3 regions of the Sinorhizobium sp. P24N7 genome follow, and region 1 is predicted to be linked to each of the others. Evidence: riboswitches for the same ligand, from Rfam matches in the RefSeq annotation. Region 1 holds a riboswitch; each other region holds the start of a gene.

Region 1 (3,266 bases):
GCGAGGGCGAGGATGACAGCGTATAGGTGCGCATCACCGACTCGGCCGAGACGGGCAGTTCGAGGGTCACGAACTGCCCGGGCAGGTAGCGGAACCAGGCCGGCTTGTCGGAGCGGAAGGTGAAAGTCATCACGTCGGCGGCCTCGGCTACGGCCGACGTGCACTCCAGCATGTGCTGACGGTCTCTCCAGGGATCGAGCTCGTCGAAATGGTGAAAGGAGCGAGGCATTTCCATGGTCATGCCACCCGCGAGAGGTGCGCGGCCCCGCCCTGAAGGCGGTCCAGCATGAAGCTCGAATACCACTCGACGAACTGCATGACGCCTCCCTCGTGTTCGGCCGAATATGGACCCGGCTCATAGGCCGGCGAGCGGATCCCGAACGCGTTTTCCTCGACGATCTGCCGGTCCTGGTCGTTGGTCTCCGTCCAGACGTGCGTCAGCTCGTCTATCGTATAGTCGACGCCCTCCACCGCATCCTTGTTGACCAGCCATTTGGTCGTAACCTGCGTCAGTTCCGGCCCGAGCGGCAGAACGCGGAAGGTGATCGCATGATCGCCCAGAATGTGGTTCCACGTCGTCGGATAATGGAAGAGGAGCAGCGTGCCGATGCCATCGGCGTCGAGCCCGGCGGAGAGCTGCCTGCGTACGGCCTTCTGTCCGGACATCGTATAGCTCTCGGCGCCGTTGATCAGGGGCATTCTCGTCATGCGGAACTGGCCGGTGGGCGCGATCCTGAAAGCGCTCGGAAGGCCCGCCGCCTCGCATTTCTGCCAATGGGCGCCGATTTCCGGGTCGTTCATCGCCCCCTGGACACCGGTGACGGTCGGCGCTTCGGGATAGGTACGGCAGAGTTCCGGATGATTGGCGGCGCAGTGGTAGCACTCGCGATTGTTCTCCCAGACCAGCTTCCAATTGCCCTTCTCGACGATCGTGCTCTCGAAGGCGACCTTCGTTTCCCCGAGGCGGTGCGGCGCGAGATAGCCCGCGACCGTCTCGCGGAACGGCCGGAAGTCCATTGGTTGTTCGGCAAGGCTGATGAAGATGTAACCGCCGACGGTTTCGCAGTGGATCGGCTTAAGACTGTGCTCGGCCGGGTCGAACCCCTCGGGCATCTGCCGCGCGAAGAGCAGGCGGCCGTCGAGCTCGTAGGTCCACTGGTGGTAGGGACAGACGAGTTTGGCGGATGAGCCTTTTTGCTGCGTGCAGACGCGCGAGCCGCGATGGCGGCACGAATTGTGCAGTGCCCGGACCGCGCCCTGTCTGTCTCGAACGATAACGACCGGGTAATCGCCGACCTGCACCGTGAAATAGTTCCCCGGCCGCGGGACTTCACAATCATGGCCGATGAACAGCCAATCCTTGTACCAGATCTGCTCCAGGTCCTGGCGATAATAATCAGGATCGACGTAGAAGGCGCGGTCGAGGCTGTAGCCTTCGCGACGGGTCTTCAGCTTGCGCAGCATTTCGGTCTGAATTTCCATGCCCTTATCCTCGTTTTCCGCCGTTTCGGAGAGGCAGGACTGGAACCCGCGCCGGCCGCATGGACCCGCAACGCAATTGGCTCCGATCCGGCTGCCCGCCGCAACCAGCTACGGTCTGTTTCTGCTTCAAGGCTGGTTTCCGGGCTCTGGAGCTGTCCGCAAGGGACCTGCCCGGCGCCTTCCCGGACGCTGTGTCCAGTGGCCTTCTGCCGTGGCTGTTCGCTCCACCACCGTTGCGGGGGCAGCGCCGGGATTTGACCGGCTTCCCAATTCTCCGCCTTCCCTTCGAGGCAGCACCTTGAGTGTCCTCATCTAAGCCTGAGGGCCGGTCCGGCAACTGCCAATAGACGACATCCGATTCCAGAAAGACGACAGCCATTCGCGGCGCAATCGGCTCGATTGGCAGACGGATATTATCCATAACAAACAAGGAAGTAGGTGAATCTCCGCGCAGCCGGCGGATTTTTCGGCAGCGCCGTTCATGGCGCGAAGGCGACTGGCCATTTTACGACACGGCCCACCGACACCAGGTCTGATCGATGCCCGCACGGCCGCAAACGAACCAATTCGTTAACTGTGATGATTTACGTTCGCTACCATCAACCCGCTTTCGGACAGGATGGCGCGACGACGCCCATGGCAAAACTCCGATATTACGACGCTGCCGACAAGGCGGCCGCACCGGCGAAAGCCAAGGCTCACACCGAGTTCCTGCGGACCGGCCGGATCGACAGACGCCGGTGGATGGCGAACGAGCGTCAGTATCTCAGTTATGCCGAGGTTGCGCAGCGAACGGCGCGGAAGCTGACGACGGCGGGCGAGACGACCCACAGCCGAATCAACGGGTTTCATGCCTCGATGCAGTTCCCGAAGATGGTCTTCCATCGCACGCTCGCCAACAGTCCGCATCTCGGCTACTGCCACGTGACCGCCGCGAAAACCTGCCTCGCCAAGGGACATGAGATCACCTGGTCCTTTTATCTCGCGAACTTCTTCTGCGACCTCGGGAACGAGACCCATTTCTTCGACCGGATCCAGCCGGGCTATTCGCGCATGTATTTCGCCGTCGCGATCGAGCCCGATGCCGGCGAAGAGCGGATCGTCGTCAACCGCAACGTGCGCGGCAACGGCCTGATTTTCCGGACGCAGGATCCGAAGGTGGCGCTGAAGAACGTGCTGATGCTCGGCGCACGCGACGAAGCCTTGCGGCGGATCATTCGCAGCCTTTGACCAAGAAAATCGTTCTGTTTTTGCAATCGCTCCGTTAAGGAAGCGACGGAAAGGATCAGAACGCCATGGCCGAGATCATCGACACGCGCATCGAACCGGAGCGGGCAATCGAGACGGCTTGCGCAGTTCTTTCGGACAGGGAACCCGTGGCGATCCCCACGGAGACCGTATACGGCCTTGCCGCCGATGCCACGACCCCCGATGCGATCAGCCGCATTTACGAGATGAAGGGGCGGCCGCGGTTCAATCCGCTGATCTGTCACGTCTCCGATCTGGCGATGGCGGAGGCGCATGTGACCTTCGATCCGGTTTCGAGACGTTTGGCCGAGGCTTTTTGGCCTGGCCCCCTCACGCTGATCCTGCCGCAGCGGCGGGAAAGCACCGTACACACGCTCGCATCCGCCGGTCTCGATACGCTCGGAATTCGGATGCCCGACGGGTTCTCGCGTCGGGTGATCGCCCGATTCGGGCGGCCTTTGGCGGCGCCGAGCGCCAACACCTCGGGCAAGATCAGTCCCACCAGTGCGGCCCATGTGCAGGCGGATCTCGGCTCC
Region 2 (3,266 bases), on a different contig from region 1:
CCTCCGTCCCCACTCCGAGCCCGAGCAGGATGGCGGCGGCTACCTCGCCGTTCCTCGCCTCGATCATCGTCGGCTTGCGGCTGATGCGGGAGGCCACCTCTTCGCGTACGGACTGCAGCCCCGCGGCGTCGATAAGGTCCGTCTTGTTGAGAACGATGAGATCCGCGGCGGTGAGCTGATCCTCGAAAAGTTCTTCAAGCGGGCTTTCGTGGTCGAGATTATCGTCGCCGACGCGCAGCGCGTCTACCTTGTCGTGATCATCGGCAAAGCGGCCCGCGGCGACCGCCGCACTATCGACGACGGTGACGACGCCGTCGACCGTTACCTCGCTGCGGATGTCCGGCCAGTTGAATGCGGCGACGAGCGGCTGCGGCAGCGCCAGTCCGGAGGTTTCGATGACGATATGATCCGGCCGGTTCTCCCTCTCGAGCAGCTTCGTCATGGTCGGGATGAAGTCTTCGGCAACAGTGCAGCAGATGCAGCCATTGGTCAGTTCGATGATGTCCTCTTCCGAGCAGGCTTCCGCTCCGCAGCCCTTCAGCACATCGCCGTCAACCCCGAGATCACCGAATTCGTTGATGATCAGCGCGATGCGCTTGCCGTCGGCATTCTGCAGCAGGTTGCGGATCATCGTCGTCTTGCCGGCACCGAGAAAGCCGGTGATGACGGTAGCCGGTATTTTGCCCTGCGGCGCCCTTGCGAGTGTCATGAATCAACCCTTCATTTTCAGCGGCAGTCCGGCCGCGACAAAGTAAACTTCTGCGGATTTCTCCGCCACGATCTGGTGGAGCCGGCCGGCGTGATCGCGAAAGTCGCGCGCCATCCGGTTTTCCGGGACGATCCCGAGACCGACCTCATTAGAGACGAAAACGAGTCGCGAGCGCGCCGCGGGCAGAAAGGCGGCGAGCGCGGCGAATTCGGCGGCCATGTCGCGCTCCTCCATCATCAGATTGGTCACCCACAGGGTCAGGCAGTCTATGAGGACAGCCCGGCCGGGCTCATCGATGCGGCGAAGCAGCCCCACGAGATCGAGCGGTTCTTCGTGGGTGGTCCAACCCTTCCCCTGCCGAGTAGCCTGGTGAAGGGCGATGCGTTCCCGCATCTCCTCGTCGAAGGCCCGGCCGGTCGCAAGATAGTGCATCGGAGACCCGGTGGCCTCGACGAGTTTTTCCGCGAAGGTGGATTTTCCCGAACGCGCGCCGCCAAGCACGAGGATCGGGCCGAGATTGGAAATGTCCATACCGCCTGCCCTAGAGAAGGCTATAGCGGCAACGGCGCGCGCCGAGAACGCGTTGGATCGAAGACCTGTGAGCCACGTCAACCTCCGTGCTGGCATCGGGGAGCATCTCCCCTCGGGCGGAATGCCCTGACGGATGGCAGGTCTCCTGGCTCACGGCGTCACGATCCTCATGGCCGCACGTTCGACGAACCGGCTCGGCCCGAAAAACGATGCGGCAAAAGACCGAACGGGCTCGCCTCGCCTTCCCGGCGTTTGCGGCATCGCGAAAGGCGGACGATTCGTAGAAGAAGAGGCGTCCTGCCTGGCTCATCGCAATGCCACGCCAGTGGCTTTTCCGACATGCCGCCAAACTTCACGAGACTGCCCCATGCAGCGCGTGGAAATCCGGCGGAATGCCCGATGGCGAACCCTGACCGTTCTACAGTCGCGGGGTCGGCTGCGATAAGGGCGCCCGGCGTGGGTCCGCCCCGTCGCATTCCCATTTACTCCCTCGCCCCACCTCGGCACGAGGGAACCATCCATACTGCGTTAATTATGAAGCGGCGGCGGCAAAGTCAATCGACGGCCTGCGACACCGGGACCGCCGATTACGGCAGATATGCGCTTTCGCGCCGGCTACCCCGAACGGGTAGGCAGACACTTCCGGCCCGGCCATGATAAGAATGAATGCTTGGGGTCCGGCGACATTGTGTCGATCCGGTTATCATTCACGTTCATGATCCGCGGACCACGTCGGCCGCAGGAGATCATCGTGGAGGGTGCGATGTTTCACTTGCGTCGTGCCGCAATCGCTGCTTTGGGCGCAGCGTTTTACGGTTCCATGCCGACGATTGCCGCCGAACCGGTTGGAGAAGCGGTCCGGATCAGGACGGTCGTCACCGGCAGCGGCGGGCCGCTCGTGGAGCGGGACGCTGTTCACCGGGACGAGCGAATAAGCACGTCCAGATCTGGGCTCGGCCAGTTCGTGTTCCGCGACGGCAGTAAATTGGCGGTGGGGGCAGGCTCTTCCGTCGTCATCGACAAGTTCGTCTTCAACGATTCGAAATCGGTGCAGCAACTCACCGTCGCCGCCGCCAAAGGCACGTTTCGTTGGATCAGCGGAAATTCGAAGCACTCGGCCTATCAGATCTTGACGCCTGCCGGAACGATCGGCGTACGCGGAACCGTGTTCGACTTCTACATCGGCAACGACGGAACGACGGCGATCGTTCTCCTGGAGGGCGCGGCCCGGTTCTGCGGCCCGGCGGGATGCCAGCAGCTCACCCGACGCTGCGATTGCGTGATCGCAAAGCGCGACGGCACCATGACGGACACGCACAAGGCCGGTCGCCGCACACTGGCGACACTCGGAAACCGGAAGGCCTTGCCCTTTCTTTCGGGCGACCAAAGACTTTCTGCCTCCTTCGGCGGCATGAGCGGCAGTTGCGGCATTTCGGCCGCTATCGAGATCAAGCCGACCACGCCGGAACGGGCACGGCCGCCCGAAAAAGCAAGCCCGCAAAAGGCGCCCCGCCCGGGCAAGACGCCCAGCAACGAGCCCGGCAAGCGTGGCCTCGACAAGGGGAAGAAAGGGCAGGACACGGGCAAGAAGGGACAGGACACCGGCAAGAAGGGCCAGGATAGCGGCAAGAACGGGCAAGTGGACACAGGCACGAAGAAGGGCCGCGGTTAGAGCACTCCCAGGAAAAATGTGTAATGGTTTTCCGTCCGGAAGTGCGTTGGATCAAATGGTCTCTCTATTCGGCGGATCTGGCTTCGTCTGCGAACGGCAAAGGTTCACCGGCAAAGTGGTCTGTCCGGCGTCCGATGCGGCGGTAGAAATCCGATAATCCCCCGCACAGAGCCGGAGCCTTGAGCTTTGCGGCATTGACGAGCTCTCTGCGGGGCCGTGACCTTAAACGCATCGCCCCGATCAACTGTTCATGAATGCGCTGCAGCTCGGAAAACTCGGCCGAAGCGGCCATATGCTCGTCACCGACCACGGCGAATACCCGCGTTCGCGTGCTCTTGCCCTTCAGCGCCAGCG
Region 3 (3,266 bases), on a different contig from region 1:
TGTCGAGGCGCCGGCGGAGATGCCGAGTATATAGGGATCGGCGAGCGGATTGCGCAGCAGCGATTGCAGCACGGCGCCGGAGAGCGCGAGCGCCGCCCCGCAGGAAGCGGCCACGACCGCCCGGCTCAGTCGGTAGCTCCAGATGATGCCCTCGTCGATCGGGGCCAGCGGATAGCCGGCGTTCCACAGCCGATTCGCGACCGTCTGCGCAACGGTCTTGAACGGGATCGCCGTTTCGCCGATCGCAGCGCCCATCCAGAGTGCCGCGAACAGGATCACGAGCGCGGCGATAGCCGCGCCGACGCGCCCCGTCCCCGTTCGCCCGGCCAGGGTCAGCACGCGGCTCACTTGCCCAACCCACCCTTGGAAGCCGGCCCAGCCTTGGGCGCAAGTCCGGCCTCGGCGATGGCATCCGCCAGCGCTTCGATTCCTTCGATCGTGCGGATCGTCGGGTTCATCGCCTGCGCATCCATGTCGAACACATAGCCTTTGGCGACTGCCGGCATGAGGCTCGCCACGGGATCGGTCTTCAGGAATTCGAGTTTGGCGTCGAGGCTGTCCAGCGGGTAGCGTCGACGCTCCATGGAGCCGGCAACGATCATGGTCGGCTCGGCCTTGGCGATGGTTTCCCAGCCGACCGTCGGCCATTCGTCTTCAGTGTCGATGATGTTTTCGATTCCGAGCGCCGCCATTATGTAGCCGGGTGCGCCGTTCCTGCCGGCGACATAGGGGTCGGCATCGGCAGCGCTGGAGAACCAGAAGACCGCCGAGAGTTTGCCCCCGGCCGAGGCGACCTTGGCGCGCGCCGCCTCTTCTCGGCTTTTCAGCTCGGCTACGACCTTCTCGCCCTTGTCCTGAACATCGTAAATCTGCGCCAGCTCGCGAATTTCCCGATAGACGAGATCCATGGTGAAGACCTGCCGGCGCACGCCGTCGCTCGCCGCCGAATTCTCCTTGCCGGTGCAATCCGAAGGCGATGTGTAGACCGGAATGCCGAGCTCCTCGAACTGCTCCGGCCGCGCGACCACGCCTTCCGGGCCGACCTGCCATTGAAATTGCACCGCCACCATGTCCGGTTTCTTGGCAACCACGCTTTCGAAGCTCGGATCGTTGTCTGCCAGGCGCTCGACCTTGGCGTTGACCTCCTCGTAACCTTCAAGGACGGGGCCGACCCAGAGGGCGGTGCCGGCGACCTTGTCCGCAAGGCCGAGCAGATAGAGGATTTCGGTGCTGCTCTGGCCGATCGAGACGGTGCGCGTCGGCGTCTTGTCGAAGGTGATCTGCCGACCGCAGTTTTCGAGTGTCAGCGGATAGGTCGTCTCGGCAGCGAAGGCGGGACGGTCAAGAGCCGCTACGCCTGCGGAAAAGGTGATGAGACCCGCAATGAGCGGTCGTTTCCAAAAGCTGTTCATGAATAGTCCCCGAATGTGAGGCCGCTATACGGCCGTGATCGTCAGCCTGCCGATCGGGTTTGATCGGACGAGTGACGGCTCGACCTCGGGGAAACTGATGAAAGCGTGCGCCGCAAGGCGCGAAAGATGGTCATGGCTTGCTCCTGTTCCGGGCATCCCCGCCCGTGACGTTGGATCTGATTTGACGGCAGGTCTCCTGGCTCGCGGACAGAAATCGCTCATCTGCCTTCCCGCGCAACGCGCGCAGTGGCTGGCGCCTGGGCGCCACGATGAACGACGATCCGCTTACAGTTGCGGGGGCAGCCACGGTTTTGGTCCCTCTTGGGTCGTCCGCACCGTGTTCCCTATTAATCCCCTCCACCTCACGGGTAGGGGAACCGTCAGGCTCAGTTAATTTAGAATGCAGCCGCCGGTCAAGGTGAAACGCGACGCCGCGGCGTAGGGGTTCAATATGTTATGTTATTACACTCGTCAACAGAAAGTTACGTAATAACATTTCACAAGGGCCCCGTACTGTTCCTTCAACCGGTGCCGCCAGATCGGCATCGGCCATTATGGCTTTGGGCCATCGCATGGCCGCAGGACGATTGGTTCCCGGCTTTGCGCCGCGAGCTCGCGGCAGCCGCCGGCGTCGCAAAGCGTCCAGCCGGAGACGGTCGCTCCGGAGGCGGCCAGGACCAGCTCGGGAAGCGGCGGCAGGTCGGGCGTCCAGACCCACCAGCGGCCCTGGCGACGGGCATTGTCTCCCGGCTCCATTCCCGCACCCGAACCCTGCACGCGCGCCTCCTCGAGAACGAGACCATCGGCCGTGACGGCCCAACGCTCCTGCCATTCGGTCTTCTCGACCGAATGGGTCCAGCCGAGGGTGAAGACACCCGCAGCAACGGCGACAGCCTTGCCGCCGATGATGCAGGCAAGCGCGCTCATGCCGGTTTCGCCGTCTGCCGGCCAGCCTGGCGGGCGCGCCGCCAGATCACGAAGGCGAAGAGCGCGGAGAGTGCAAAGCCGACTTCATCGGTGATCGGCAGCGCCGCCAGCAACGTGAAGGCGGCCGCGGCCGCGAGCACCCGCTCGAAAACCCCGAGCCGGACTGCGGCGAAGCCCACCACGGCGGCACCCCAGAGCGCGATCGCCAGACCGGTCTTGACGACGATATAGGCGACGGCAGCCGGATAGCCCACCGATGCGGCCATCGCGCCGCCATCCTGCAGCATCAGCGCCGGCGAATAAACGGCCATGAACGGGATGACGAAACCGGCCGCCGCCACCTTGATCGCCTGGATCGAGATCTTCAGCCCGCTTTCCCGCGCGATCGGTGCTGCCGCGAAGCGGCAAGCGCCACCGGTGGCGTCAGATCGGCAAGAATCCCGAAATAGAAGACGAACATGTGGCTGACGATAAGCGGTACCCCGAGTTCCAGAAGCGCGGGCCCGGCGATCGACGAGGTGATGATGTAGTTCGGGATCGTCGGTATGCCCATGCCGAGCACGAGGCAGGTGACCATGGTCAGAAGCAGCGACAGAAACAGGCTTTTGCCTCCGACCGAGACGATGAACTGGCCGAAGGTATTGGCCGCTCCGGTCAGCGTCATCGTACCGATGATCACGCCGACGAGCGCGCAGGCGATCGCCACCGGAAGGGCCGTCTTGGCCCCTTCGGCAAGGGCGTCGCGACATATCACCAAGGTCTCCCGGCCGCCCTTCAGGAAGGCGTTGCCGGCAATCAGCAGCGCCAGCGCTGCGACGATCACGCCGATGCCGAACTGGAAGAAGGCGGCCGCCACGAGGCCGAGGCCGACCCAGAAGATGATGCGTATGACACCGGCGGGAAGGCCGAGCGCGAGCGAACTGCCCA

What was found. Region 1 has a riboswitch for cobalamin ahead of ACFHWW_RS14350 (aromatic ring-hydroxylating dioxygenase subunit alpha). Riboswitches for the same ligand answer to the same signal wherever they lie in the genome.
Region 2: another riboswitch for cobalamin. It lies ahead of cobU (bifunctional adenosylcobinamide kinase/adenosylcobinamide-phosphate guanylyltransferase); the one in region 1 lies ahead of ACFHWW_RS14350 (aromatic ring-hydroxylating dioxygenase subunit alpha).
Region 3: another riboswitch for cobalamin. It lies ahead of ACFHWW_RS19655 (ABC transporter substrate-binding protein); the one in region 1 lies ahead of ACFHWW_RS14350 (aromatic ring-hydroxylating dioxygenase subunit alpha).

What each region holds. Positions count from the first base shown of each region.
Region 1 is NZ_JBHMIW010000007.1:200,899-204,164, reverse strand. Features, by position in the region: gene ACFHWW_RS14355 (2Fe-2S iron-sulfur cluster-binding protein) at 1-241, opposite strand, end outside; gene ACFHWW_RS14350 (aromatic ring-hydroxylating dioxygenase subunit alpha) at 238-1,482, opposite strand; cobalamin riboswitch at 1,595-1,798, opposite strand; gene ACFHWW_RS14345 (DUF6656 family protein) at 2,119-2,712, shown strand; gene ACFHWW_RS14340 (L-threonylcarbamoyladenylate synthase) at 2,778-3,266, shown strand, end outside.
Region 2 is NZ_JBHMIW010000025.1:39,200-42,465, reverse strand. Features, by position in the region: gene cobW (cobalamin biosynthesis protein CobW) at 1-709, opposite strand, end outside; gene cobU (bifunctional adenosylcobinamide kinase/adenosylcobinamide-phosphate guanylyltransferase) at 713-1,240, opposite strand; cobalamin riboswitch at 1,358-1,774, opposite strand; gene ACFHWW_RS31270 (FecR domain-containing protein) at 2,004-2,912, shown strand; gene cyaD2 (adenylate cyclase CyaD2) at 2,977-3,266, opposite strand, start outside.
Region 3 is NZ_JBHMIW010000011.1:5,571-8,836, reverse strand. Features, by position in the region: gene ACFHWW_RS19660 (iron ABC transporter permease) at 1-348, opposite strand, end outside; gene ACFHWW_RS19655 (ABC transporter substrate-binding protein) at 345-1,412, opposite strand; cobalamin riboswitch at 1,581-1,809, opposite strand; gene ACFHWW_RS19650 (DUF1850 domain-containing protein) at 1,965-2,339, opposite strand; partial or broken gene ACFHWW_RS19645 (TRAP transporter permease) at 2,336-3,266, opposite strand, start outside.